3 regions of the Anaerostipes caccae L1-92 genome follow, and region 3 is predicted to be linked to each of the others. Evidence: predicted binding sites of a transcription regulator. Region 3 holds the regulator's gene; each other region holds the start of a gene.

Region 1 (4,561 bases), 680 kb from region 3:
ATGGATGCCTGCCGCTCTGGCAAGCTGAGAAAGCCTTACGATCGCATCCTCTACCTCACCCGGCGCAACCATCATAAGGTCCGCAAGCTCATCCACAATAATGACGATCTGAGGCAGCGGCTGGAAGTCTTCACCTTCCATTCCCTTTTCCATCATCTCTTTTACTTTTTCATTATATCCGGTCAGATTTCTTACATTGACGTCCGCAAACTTCTTATAGCGGTCTCCCATCTCCATAACTGCCCAGTTAAGCGCGCTGGATGCCTGCTTGGGATCTGTGACCACCGGGATGAGAAGATGCGGGATTCCCTGATATGTACTCAGTTCCACGACTTTGGGATCGATCATGATCAGCTTCACATCGTTGGGACTTGCTTTATATAAAATACTCATGATCAGCGTATTGATACACACTGATTTCCCGGAACCTGTGGCACCTGCAATCAAAAGGTGCGGCATCTTTGCAATGTCTGAGATAATCACCTTGCCAGCCAGATTCTTTCCTACCGCAAACGCGATATTGGAAGAGAAGCGTTTAAAGTCATTATTTTCAATCAGATCCCGGAACATGACCACCTGATTGGTCTTATTCGGCACTTCGATGCCCACTGCTGCCTTTCCCGGAATCGGAGCTTCGATCCGTATGTCCGGGGCCGCCAGATTCAGTTTAATATCATCGGAAAGCCCGACGATCTTGCTGACCTTTACTCCCTGCTCCGGCTGAAGTTCAAACCTGGTAACAGACGGCCCGCAGCTGATGTCCGTAATCGTCACATTGACGCCGAAGTTTCTCAGCGTCTGCTCCAGCTTCAGGGCTGTCTTTTTAAGTTCTGCCTGACTGTTTCCTCCGGCCTTCTTTCCCTTTTTCAGCAGAGTCACCGGCGGAAACACATAATCTCCCTCCTCCAGCGCAGAAGGATGTATGGAAATCTCCGGTATAGGTTCAGGCTCTGATTTCTCTCTGTTCACAAAAGATCTTTTGCCCGGCTTCAGCTCCGGCTCCTCCGGCAGTACTTCCTCATCGGGCTGTCCGATCATCTCGTCCAGATCAAACGGCTTGTCCGGTTCTTTTGCCGGCTCTTCCGGCATCAGAGTAAGGTCATCCAGTACCTTTGACTGTTTCTCTCTCCTTTTCAGCTTTAAGTCTGGAAGCTTTGGAGTCTTGATTCCTGATGCCTGCCTGTCCTCTTTTTCTTTTGGCTTTCTCTTATCAGCTGTTTTGGTCTTCTTTCCTGAAGTCCGTTCGGGTGCAAAAAATGCTGCCACACGCTTTACAAAGGAGAGCAGTGATCTCTCAGTAATCAGTATCATAGAAATTGCTGTCAAAAAAAATACGACAACATAACTTCCTGCCAGTCCCAGCTCCTTATACAGAAAAGAAGCGATGACACCTCCGACCACTCCGCCTCCCGCATGATGTTCCGATCCGTACCGGTACAACACTGCTGCATCAGACATACGGATGTCTGTCGCCATCTGCCATATCGCCGCAGTCATACACAGGAGCAGAACAATAAAAAAAGACTTCTTTGCCGAGATGCTGCTATACTGATTGGAGATCAGCAGAAGGATCATGATCAATATAACAATAGGAGCAGCATAGTGAACACCGCCCAGCACTCCGAACAGCGCGGAACTTACCGTGTTTCCCACTTTTCCGCAGAGTCTGAAATTACTCAAAAATAAAAAAAGACAAACTGCAAAACTTAACAGAACCGCAATTTCCTGATAGAACCCTGCAAAGTCTTTTTGCTTTTTCTTCTTTCGTGCTGTGTTTCTTCTCTTTCTTTTTTTTGCTGCCATTCTTCTGGAATCTCTTTTCTTCTTATATTTAATACTCAACAACCCTTCATCAAAAGAGTTATATGACTATTTTACAATTAACCTAAATAAATGTAAAGAGCCTGGACAGAACTCTTTGGTTCCGTTCAGACTCTTTTGTATCTTTGAAATATAATGAATATCAGTATTTTGCTGTCTCAGGCGGAATGAACTGCTCTGCTTCATTCACGAACTTCTTAACCTGTACACCCGCTTTGACTACCGGGATATTGGTTCCGGCTCCGGCAACGCATCCTCCCGGACATCCCATTCCTTCGATCAGGTACCCGTTCTTCTTGCCGGCTTTTGCCTGAAGAAGCATCTTCTTGCATTCTGCGAGTCCTTCCACATGGTCAATCTTCACATCCACTCCCGGATGGTATTCTTTTACGCATGCTTCAATAGCCGCGGCAACACCGCTTGCGACTGCATATCCGCGTCCTGCACCGAACGCATCGTTCATCTCGACTTCCTTGTCGTAAGTACTGAAATCAATATCCTTGGCGGTAAACATGCCGTCCAATTCTTCAAATGTAATGACAAAATCCACTTCACTTCTGACAGACTTTCTGGAAGCTTCCAGTTTTTTAGCCACACAAGGACCGACGAATACGATTTTTGCGTTCTTGTTGGTCTGTCTTGCGGCTCTGGCTGTCGCCACCATCGGGGTCAGTGAATTTGAAATCTGGTCGATCAGTTCAGGGAAGTACTTTTTCCCGAGCATAGACCAGGACGGACAGCAGGAGGTCAAAAGGAACGGCACCTCTCCTGTAGCAACTCCATGTGCATAGTGATCCGCTTCTTCCAGGGCACCTGCATCCGCTCCCACTGCCACTTCCCATACGTCGGCAAATCCGATCTCCAGCAGTGCGGCCTTCACCTTGGCAGGGGTTGCCTTCGGCCCAAACTGTCCAACAAAAGCAGGGGCCAGGATGGCGATGACTTCGTTGCCTTCATTCATGGCTTTGATCAGCTGGTAGATCTGTGACTTGTCTGCAATGGCTCCAAACGGACAGTTGACCATGCACATGCCGCAGGATACACATTTGTCAGGATTAATGGTAGCACGTCCTGCATAATCAGTCTCGATCGCTCCCACGCCACAGGCTACTTCACACGGCCTTTTTCTCTCATGGATCGCACTGTATGGGCATACTTTCTGGCACTGTCCGCACTTAATGCACTTTTCCTGATCAATGTAGGAATATCCGTCCACAAAACTGATTGCATTTTTCGGACATACTTCCATACATGGATGTGCCATACATCCCTGACACTCTCCTCCTACAATGAATGCTCTGTCCTTGCAGGCGTTGCATGCTGCCGGGATCACCTGCAGAAGCGGCGGCTCGTAGTATTTTTCAGCAATGTTGCTCTGTTTGATTCCTTTTGTTATTCTTGCAGGCTTATCAGCAGGTCTTAAAGACATCCCCATGGCAAGACGGATTCTCTCTCCTACCACTGCCCTTTCACGATAAATACTGTCGCGGTATGTCGGCAGCTCACCTTTCACTAATTCGTACGGCAGATCCTCGATTTCTTCAAGGTCTCTTTGTTCATAGGCAAATTTAGCAATCTCTGTAAATACCTTTTTTCTGATCTCTCGGACCGGGGTCTCAATTCCTCTCATAGCTCCTCCTTTAATGTTCGTTAAAATAAAAACAATCTATTATCATTCTACACTACTTTTACCCGAAATTAAAGGATTTTTTTGCTTTTTTTGTACTTTATTCTGTACACCGGAACCCCCGGTTTTTTCTCAGTTTTCCGAGGTATTTTGTATGAGTTCCTTAAGCTTTGCAAAGGCCTCGCTCATGCCCCCGATTTCATTGATCAGGCCCAGTTCCACCGCCTGTTCTCCCTCAAGTACGGTTCCTGCGTCTTTCACCTGTTCTCCGATGTGCAGCATCAGTTCTTCCACCTTATCCTCCGCAATGTCAGAGTGATCGCTGATGAATCTGGTAATACGGTCCTGAATCTTCTCAATATTACGGTAGCTTTGAAGCACACCGATGAAGGTTCCGCTGGAGCGCACCGGATGGATCATCATTGTTGCACTTTTAACAATAAATGAATAGTCAGAAGAGACTGCAAGAGGCACTCCGATGGAATGGCTCCCTCCCAATACAAGCGTTACCGTTGGTTTACTCAGGGAAGCAATCATTTCCGCAAGGGCAAGCCCACATTCCACATCCCCTCCAACCGTATTGAGCAGAATCAGTATCCCCTTGATATCGTCAGAGTACTCTGCTTTGGCAAGCGCAGGGATCATATGCTCATATTTGGTTGTCTTGGAGTTCTGCGGGGACAGCTGATGCCCCTCGATCTCTCCTATGACCGTCATGACATGAATCCCGCCCAGGTCCAGTTCTCCGGTATCTCTTATCTCATTTCTTTGATCTTCATTCATATCGAAATCCTCACTTTGATTTAATAAAAAGGAAGAAGCGCAGTGCTTCTCCCTTTTATTGTCTGTCATTATGAGTAAGATTATTCTTCTTCGATTTCAAAAGATACAAGCAGATCTTCCTGATTGACCTGTTCGCCTTCATTAACGTAGATCTTATCCACCTTTCCGTTAACTTTGGATACGACGGTGGTTTCCATCTTCATTGCTTCCACGGTAAGAAGCGGCATATTCACAGTTACCGGATCTCCCTCTTTTACGAGGACTTTTCCGACGGTTCCAGGAATTGTTGAGCCTAAATGTCCCGGATTGCTCTTATCCGCTTTGATCCTG
Region 2 (4,561 bases), 440 kb from region 3:
ATCAGTCCTGTTCCGGCCATTGACATGGTGATGATCGGACGGTCTGCATAATCTGTATACATTTCTTCCGTAGCCGAGAGCAATGTAAGCACATCTCTTCTGCAGGTCGGCATCACAGCAATCTTAGGAATATCAGCTCCTAATTCCTGCATTTTGACAAGCCTGCTGACAATCTCTTCTTTTGCCGGAGTCTTGTCAAAATCGTGATTGGAAGCTACAACCTTCACACCGCACTCGTGCGCTGCCGCCACGATATCTTTTACGATATCATCTCCCGTAAATACTTCCACATCTACAAGATCTACATATCCGCTTTTCGCTGCGTTTTTATTCAGTTCTGCATACGGACCCGCTTCGATGGCTTTCTCTCCGCCTTCTTTGGATGTACGGAAGGTAAAGAGAATCGGTGTCTCCCCGAGAGCTTCTCTCAGATCTTTTAACACATCTTCTACTTTGGCAAAATCGAAGACTCCCTCAAACCAGTCCACGCGCCATTCCACAACATCTACCGGGATCTCCCCGAAAGACTTTGCCTCGGCGATGATCTCTTCCTTTGTCACGCCGACAATCGGCACACAAATCTTGGGAACACCCGTTCCAATCTCTACATTTCTAACTTTTACTGGATTCATTCTTTACTCCTTATTAAGCTTTCTCTTCCATTGCCTTGTATCTCACATTGACAAACAGAGCCAACAATACTCCGACAACAGTGATTCCAATGTTCATTAATAAAATGTCTGCTTTATCCATTGTACCAGCCAGAGAAAGGATTGTATAGTTCGATAAGCTGGACGCGATCATAACGATACTCGTGATGGTTCCTTTGATTTTCGGAAACAGATCGTTGGCGGTCGCTGTCACAAGCTGAAGTACAACGGCTCCTGCGGAATATCCGACAACTGCTGATCCGATGTAGCAGATAGAAGGAGTTCTCAGCAGATAAACAAGCGCAATCATAATCGTTGCGATCAGAGGATATACAAATAAGAATCTTACCCCTTTTATCTTATTAACTAAAACAGTTGTAACGACGATAGCTACGAGAGATCCTGTGCTGTAGTAAGTCTGCATGACAGAAGGATCACCAATCTTTGCATATTCCTTCGCGAAATCCTGAGCACAGTTCAGCCAGAGCTGGAATGTTGCTGTTCCTGTAAATCCGATGATGATCAGCGCAATGCTTTCCAGTGAGAAGTTTGCGTGTTTGATATCCTGGATCAGAGAAGATTTTGCTCCGCCTGCTGTTTCCATTTTCGGAAGAGGCGCGAATAAAACGAGCACTCCGATGATAGCGATGGCAGCACCGCATACGTATAATAATACATTTAAGGAAAGGTTTGCTCCAACGATAGCACCGATCATAAACGGCATTAACAGCTGTGAACAGGAGATTGAAAACTTGGTAAGCATCGTTGCCATACTGGATCTCGGTGCGAGAATCTCAACACATGCCGGAATAACGCCTGTGTCAAGGAAAGAGTTTGCGATACCTCCCAGAATTGCCGCGATATATGCAACGGTCATATTCGGTGACATGGCAAGTCCTAAGAAAAAGATCGCATAGGAGCCTGCGCCGATAATGGATGCAACTTTTCTTCCCAGCTTATCAGAAAGAGGTCCTGCAAACGGAAGGGCAATCAGCCTTCCCAATCCTAATGCGGCAGCTACCATTGTAACAAGGCCGATGTCTGATGCTCCCCACTGTTTTACCAGGGTTTCTTTTACTGCCACCTGTCCTAAGACAGATGCTCCGATACCATGGATAAAATAATTTAAATATAAGATAAACGCACTGGGATAATATTTTTTGTTCATAATTGATTCCTCTCAAATTTCCTCTCTAAGTTTAGTCGTATTTAATATCCAACACTTCTTTCATGTGATCGATCGGCATATGTTTTCCAGTCCACAAGTGGAATGCAGCGTCTCCCTGGAACAGCATCATACCAAGACCGTTCATTGTCTTGCATCCGGCTTCTTTTGCCATCTTTAGAAGTGCAGTCTCTCTCGGTGCATAAATTGTATCAGTGACAATCAAGTCCGGACGTAAGAATGACGCGTCAGGGATTACTGACTGTCCCTCTAAAGGTTTCATTCCCACACCTGTTGCCTGTGCGAACAGATAGCTGTCTGCAATCTCTTCTTTTAATTTATCTTTATCATCAAGATCATAAAGATTTACGATACAGTCTGTGTTTGCACGAATTTTCTCAACAGTTTTCTCCGCGTTCTCCCAGAACTTATCTTTAATATTAAAGATTGACATTTCTTTGACACCGTCTAATGCCGCCTGGATTTCGATTGCCGTTGCTGCTCCGCCTGCCCCTGTGATTGTCATTTTTTTACCGATCACATCGATGTCATTGTCTTTCAGTGACTGCATGTAGCCGATTCCGTCGGTGATATGTCCTGTCAAAACTCCGTCTTCATTGACGATCGTGTTGACCGCTCCGGCCATTTCTGCTGCCGGTGAAAGCTTATCTAAGTATTTGCCTACGACTGTCTTGTTCGGCATAGAAACGTTGGAACCTTTCAGTTTCAAGGCGCGCAGTCCTTTTACCGCATCCTCTAATGTGTCATTGTCAACTTCAAACGCCAAATATGCATAGTCAAGTCCTAATGTGGCAAATGCTTCATTGTGCATTGCCGGTGAGCTGGAATGTCTGATCGGATATGCCATCAGCCCGATCAATTCTGTATGTCCTGTGATTCTCTCTGCCATGTGTCATTCTCCTTTTTTACTTACCCTGTTGTTTCTTCACCCAAAAGTTAATTTTTTAACAACCTTACAAAAACTATTATACACGGATCTTATTGATACTTCTAATACATCTTTTAATACTTTTTAATAGTATTTTGCTATCATTCATGTTATGCTTCCTTATATATATAGCACTGCACTTTCCACAGAAATGAGGTAATCTCTATGAATCTAAACCAGCTTTCATATTTTCAAAAAATCGCAACCCTGCAGCATTATCACCAGGCAGCCAGAGAATTGAATGTATCCCAGCCCAGTCTGAGCCGCTCCATCGCCAATTTAGAAGAGGAACTGGGGCTTCCTCTCTTTCGGAAAAACGGAAGAAACATCGAGCTGACCAAGTACGGCAAGATCTTTTTAGAACATGTTAATAAAATACTCGAAGAAGTAAAGATTGCCGAGGACAAAATGAAGGCTCTGGCCAACGCCAAAGGAGGCCACATCGACCTGGCCTACGTGTTTCCCCTCGCCAAATCGTATATTCCCCACCTCGTACGCAGTTTCCTGGATTCGGAAGATTCCAGCAATATCACCTTTTCTATGACGCAGGAAATCACCAACAAAATGCTCCGTGATCTGAAATCCGAAAAATATGACGTCATCTTCGGCTCGTACGTATCCAATGAGCCTGAGATCGAATTCGTCCCGGTCATCAATCAGGAGATGGTTGTCATCACGCCGCTGGAGCACCCCTTGAAACATAAAAAAGAAGTTCTGCTGGAAGATCTTCTGTCCTATCCTGTTATAGGATATGACCGCACCTCCGGTCTGGGGCAGTATACAAATTCCATCTACCGGCAGAACCGGATGGAACCTGAGATTGCATTTGAAACCTCCGACGAAAATGCCATTGCTGCTCTCGTAGCCGAAAACTTCGGTGTCGGCTTTGTGGCCCATGTGGAATCGCTGAGGGAATATGACGTGGAAATTCTTCACTTAAGCAACGTCAAACCTTATCACACCGTCTACATGGCGTACCTGAAAAATAACATTATGATTCCTGCGGTAGAGAAATTTATCGGCTTCGTAAAAAAAAACAATAGACAAAAGCTATTAATTCTTTAAAAAATATCAATTTGTTAAATAATTATCTTTGCTTTATAATGAACTTATCATTACAAATCACCCAAATGCAATGATAACAACCCTAATTAGAAATCGATAATCTTTTGGAGGGTACACAATGAAGTGCAATTATAAAAATATTTTCAGTCCGCTGACAATCAAAAACATGACGATGAAAAACCGCATCATGATGACACCGATGGGAACTAACTATGGAGAACAGACCGGAGAGATGAGTTTTCTCCATATCAATTATTACGAACAGAGGGCAAAAGGCGGTGTCGGCCTTATTATGGTGGAAAATGCCAGCGTAGATTCCCCTCTCGGCTCAAACGGTACGACTCAGATCAGAATCGACCATGACAATTACATGCCCCGCTTCTTTAAGCTCTGTGAGACCGTTCATTCTCACGGTGCATGTATCGGATTACAGCTAAACCATGCAGGTGCGTCCGCTCAGTCTAAGCGTACGAATATGCAGCCGGTGTCTGCTTCAGATATTCCGTCTAAGGCAGGCGGAGAAATTCCTCGTCCGCTCACAAAAGATGAGATTTACGCGATTGTTAAAAAATATGGTGAGGCCGCTGCACGCGCACAGGCTTCAGGATTTGACTGCATTGAGATTCATGCGGGACATTCCTACCTGATCAGTCAGTTCTTATCTCCTACGACAAACGTCAGAACCGATGAATTCGGAGGTTCTCCGGAAAACAGAGCCAGATTCGCAAGACT
Region 3 (4,561 bases):
ATACCAGTGTTTACCGCACCGCCGTGGCCTTTGTTCTTTTGATGGATCGCCCGGCAGATACCGGGATATTTGTTTTCATATTCATCGGCGATCATGCCGGTATTGTCCGTGGAACCATCGTCTATGATGAGGATCTCAACTTTGTCTCCTCCGGTCAGCAATGTATCTATGCAGTGTCTCATATATTCCTGGGAATTATAACACGGCACAGCAAACGATATTAATTTCATTTTGTAACCTCCTAAAAATGGTACTTAGTCTATTATAACAAATTTTTGTAAAAATACCATGGCATTTTTACTCGGTTTCTTCTGACAGGGTCTCCCATTCTTCATAAAGGGTTTCCAGATGTTCCTCATTCCGGACTTTGGCAGCGGAGAGTTCCAGCAGCTTCTTTGTGTTGACTGCGTTCTCCGGCAGGCACATTTCTTCGTCAAGCTTTGTGCTTTCCGCTTCCAGTTCCTCGATTTCCTGTTCTATTTTTTTCAGGCGGTTTTCTCTTTTCCGACGCTTTGCGTCTTCTTCCTTTTGCTTCTGCCAGCTCAGCTTCGTATCGGATACAGACTCAGTTTCAGCGTTCTGTACCTTTTTCGTGCCTTCCTTCTCCTTTTCGATAAGATAGTGCTGGTAGTCGCCCGGATAAGAGTGCAGACCGTCTTTCGAAGAGAGTTCCAAAATTCTTGTGGCTGTCTTGTTGATAAAATAGCGGTCGTGAGACACGTAAAGAACCGTGCCTGTGTACTGGGACAGGGCGGATTCCAGGATTTCTTTGGAGTGAATGTCCAGGTGGTTGGTAGGCTCATCAAGAATCAGAAAATTGGCATGGGAAAGCATAAGTTTCGCAAGAGATACCCGTCCCTTTTCACCGCCGCTTAAGGAAGAAACAAGTTTAAAGACATCTTCTCCTTTAAAAAGGAAAGCAGCCAGTGTATTTCTGATTTTTGTGTTGGTCAGTTCCGGAAAGGAATCAGATATCTCCTCGAAGATTGTCTTATCCGGATGCAGGTTGTCCTGTGCCTGATCGTAATATCCGATGGAAACTTGGGAACCGAGCTTAATCAGTCCTTTGTTTTTGGCCATTTGTTTGCAGATGATTTTTAACATCGTAGTCTTGCCGGTTCCGTTGGCGCCGATCAATGCCACGCGCTCACCGCGGAATATTTCAAAATTTATATCGGAAAACAGCATATGCGGCCCGAAACTTTTTTCCAGATGTTCCACCGTTAAGACATCGTTTCCGCTGATCACCGACGGTTCGATGGCAAAGCGCATTTTTCCGTCGACTTCCACAGGCTTTTCGATCACATCAATTTTGTTCAGCATCTTTTCACGGCTCTCTGCCCGGCGGATGGATTTTTCCCGGTTAAATTGTTTTAGTTTTTCAATGACCGCCTTCTGGTGACGGATCTCCTGCTGCTGGTTTTCGTACTCCTTCAAGCGGATTGCCTTTACCTGATCCCTTTTTTTAATAAAAGAAGTGTAGTTGCCGTCAAAGAGCATCGCGTGCCCCGACTCAATCTCCATGACTTTGTTGACGATCTTGTCCAGGAAATACCGGTCATGGGAGACCAGGATGACAGCGCCCTCATAGTGGCTTAAATAGGTTTCCAGCCACTGGATCGAATCTACATCCAAATGGTTGGTAGGCTCATCCAGGAGAAGGATCTCTGGCTTCATCAGCAGGAGTTTTCCGAGAGCGACCCTTGTCTTTTGTCCTCCGGACAGAGTCTCGATTTTTTTTTGAAAGTCTTCCTCTTGAAACCCGAGTCCTTTTAAGATTCCTGTGATCTCACTTTTATAAGCAAAACCGTTTTTCTGTTCAAATAAATGAGTGGCCCTGGTGTATTCCTCCATCTTTTCTTCGAGCTCTGTGCCGCTTAAATGCTTCATCATATGCTCCAGAGAGCGGAGTTTTTTGTCCAGTTCGATCACATCCTGTTTTATGGTCAAAAGCTCTTCATAAATGGTGCGGGAAGAAGTATGGTCCTGATGCTGTGCGAGATAGCCGATATCGGCGTCCTTCTTTTTGTGGATCTCCCCGTCATCGGGTGTCATCTGATCCATGATGATCTTGAGCAGGGTGGACTTTCCGGCACCGTTTAAGCCGATGACGGCAAGCCGGTCCTTTTCATTGATATGAAAGGAAATTCCTTTCAGGACTTCCTGGTCGACAAATGTTTTATGTATATTCTGACAAGATAAAACCATAGTGCACTCCTTCAAAATTTCTAAGCTGTAAAAATTCTTTATAAGCATAACATAATTTCTGAAAAAACGCACTGAAAAGTTTGACAGATATTAGACAATCTTATATAATTTATTTAATTTGAGTAGTTAATAAAATAAGTGGGAGGGTAATAATGTCATCAATGGATAAGAATATATCACCGGCAGTTATAAAGAGATTACCTAGATATTACCGTTATTTGGGGGCTTTGAAAGCAAAAAATATTACGAGGATCTCATCCAAAGAGCTGAGCGAGAGGATGAAAGTAACTGCATCCCAGATCCGGCAGGACCTGAATAATTTTGGAGGTTTCGGGCAGCAGGGATACGGCTACAATGTAGAAAATCTTTACGTGGAGATCGGAAAGATTCTGGGACTTGACAAAAGCAATCAGATGATCATCGTCGGTGCCGGCAATCTGGGGCAGGCATTGGCCAATTATCAGGATTTTAACAATAACAGCATTGGTTTTCAGGTGATTGCGCTGTTCGATGTGAATCCGAAGCTGATCGGCATCACGGTGCACGGAGTGGAAGTGCACGATATTGACGATATGGAAGAGTTTATAAAGAATCATGAGATCAAGATTGCAGCCCTCACGCTTCCGCAGGACCAGGCGCCGAAGATTGCCAAAGATCTTGTATCGTGGGGCATCAAAGGATTTTGGAACTTTGCCCCTGTGGATCTCACGCTGCCGGACAGTGTGACCGTGGAGAATGTCCATTTGGCAGAAAGCCTCATGACGCTGACTTACAATATTCACAGCAGGGAAGACAGCGAAGGCGCGGAGTAAAGACGGGAGGAACGCCATGATTGTCGGTATAGGAACTGACCTGATAGAAATCGGGCGGGTACAGAAGATGGTGGAGAGAAAGAACCGCCTGAGCCGGATTTTTTCAGAAGAGGAACTGGCATGCGCAGGTTTAAACAGTACGACTCTTGCTGGTAATTTTGCAGTTAAAGAAGCCGTTTCCAAGGTATTTGGAACCGGCTTCTTCGGATTGGAGCCCTATGAGATCGGAGTGTTTCGGAATTCAAAAGGAGCACCTTATGTGAAACTCACAGGCAGAGCCGAAAAAATGGCATCAGATAGGAAGATTACGAAATTTCATGTGTCGGTTACGAACACAGGGGGGCTGGCACAGGCTTTTGTCATAGGAGAGTGTCTATGAAATATGTTTTAAAAAATCAGGAAATGCAGGATGTTGATAAGGAGACCATACAGAAGATAGGGATTCCTGGCCTGGTGCTGATGGAGAGGGCCAGCGAAAAAATTGCCCGAAGGCTCATGGAAACAGTCAGAAAAAATAACAGGATACTTTCTGTGGCAGGATGCGGAAATAACGGGGGAGATGCGCTGGCTGCGGCCAGAATCCTTCTGGAAGAAGGGTATTCAGTGGATTTTACAGTCGTAGGGGATCTGTCTCAGGCATCCGCAGACTTAAAGACGCAGTACGATATCCTTGCACGGCTTGGATATGAGCAAAAAGAAGAGATAGATTATGAGGATTATGACTGGATTTTGGAAGGACTGTTTGGCGTAGGCCTTTCCAGAGAGGTATCGGGGACATACCGTACTGCTGTGGAAAGGATTAATGGAAGCGGAGCTAAAGTCATGTCAGTCGATATTCCCTCCGGAATCAGCGGGGATACGGGAAAAGTCCTCGGATGCGCCGTAAAATCAGACGCTACGGTGACCTTCGGCGGTCCCAAGGCAGGACATCTGCTCTATCCGGGAAAAGAATATGCGGGCCGGCTGTATGTAGAAAAGATCGGTTTCTTTGATTCTGTTTTGAAGAAACATGCAGGGGGCTTCACATACGATAGGAAAGATTTAGAAAGACTTCCGGGCCGTTTTGCGGATTCTCACAAGGGCACCTATGGAAAAGTCCTGATCATAGCAGGAAATGAGACGATGTCTGGGGCTGCTTATTTTTCGGCAAAGAGTGCCCTGCGCATGGGCAGCGGACTGGTAAAGGTGATCTCCTGCGAAGCCAACCGTCCGATTCTGCAGTCCATGCTTCCGGAAGTGCTGTTCGGGACATATGAGGATGTAAAAGATGCCCTCGAATGGTGTGACTGTATCTTATTCGGACCCGGAATGGGAGTCTCAGAGCGGACCAAAGAATTATTAGAAGAAGTTTTACAGCGCGGAACGAAGCCTCTTTTGCTGGATGCGGACGGCCTGAATACGGTCAGCCGTTATGGAATGGAGATCGATCATCCGGGAGGGTGCGTTTTCACACCGCATCTTCTGGAAGCTGCAAGGCTCCTTGGAATATCCGCAGAGCAGGTGAAAGAAACTCTGACGGATGCGGGACAGAAGCTTTCGGA

The links. Region 3 encodes Rex, which represses fermentation and respiration genes when NADH is low (regulators of the CRP and FNR family bind a similar motif). Its sites were predicted from a motif close to ATTGTTAANTANTTAACAAT; they were not measured.
Region 1: ANCC_RS06560 (4Fe-4S dicluster domain-containing protein) is a predicted target of Rex. The motif match lies at 3,468-3,487, and genes of this name have one in related genera.
Region 2: ANCC_RS07725 (shikimate dehydrogenase) is a predicted target of Rex. The motif match lies at 2,769-2,788, and genes of this name have one in related genera.

Annotation. Positions count from the first base shown of each region.
Region 1 is NZ_AP023027.1:1,341,197-1,345,757, reverse strand. Features, by position in the region: gene ANCC_RS06565 (DNA translocase FtsK) at 1-1,803, opposite strand, end outside; gene ANCC_RS06560 (4Fe-4S dicluster domain-containing protein) at 1,964-3,451, opposite strand; gene ANCC_RS06555 (ClpP family protease) at 3,581-4,231, opposite strand; gene ANCC_RS06550 (pyruvate carboxylase) at 4,312-4,561, opposite strand, start outside.
Region 2 is NZ_AP023027.1:1,574,831-1,579,391, reverse strand. Features, by position in the region: gene aroD (type I 3-dehydroquinate dehydratase) at 1-632, opposite strand, end outside; gene ANCC_RS07730 (MFS transporter) at 646-1,818, opposite strand; gene ANCC_RS07725 (shikimate dehydrogenase) at 1,850-2,725, opposite strand; gene ANCC_RS07720 (LysR family transcriptional regulator) at 2,930-3,829, shown strand; gene ANCC_RS07715 (oxidoreductase) at 3,948-4,561, shown strand, end outside.
Region 3 is NZ_AP023027.1:2,017,311-2,021,871, reverse strand. Features, by position in the region: gene ANCC_RS09945 (glycosyltransferase family 2 protein) at 1-230, opposite strand, end outside; gene ANCC_RS09940 (ABC-F family ATP-binding cassette domain-containing protein) at 298-2,208, opposite strand; gene ANCC_RS09935 (redox-sensing transcriptional repressor Rex) at 2,361-3,020, shown strand; gene acpS (holo-ACP synthase) at 3,037-3,399, shown strand; gene ANCC_RS09925 (bifunctional ADP-dependent NAD(P)H-hydrate dehydratase/NAD(P)H-hydrate epimerase) at 3,396-4,561, shown strand, end outside.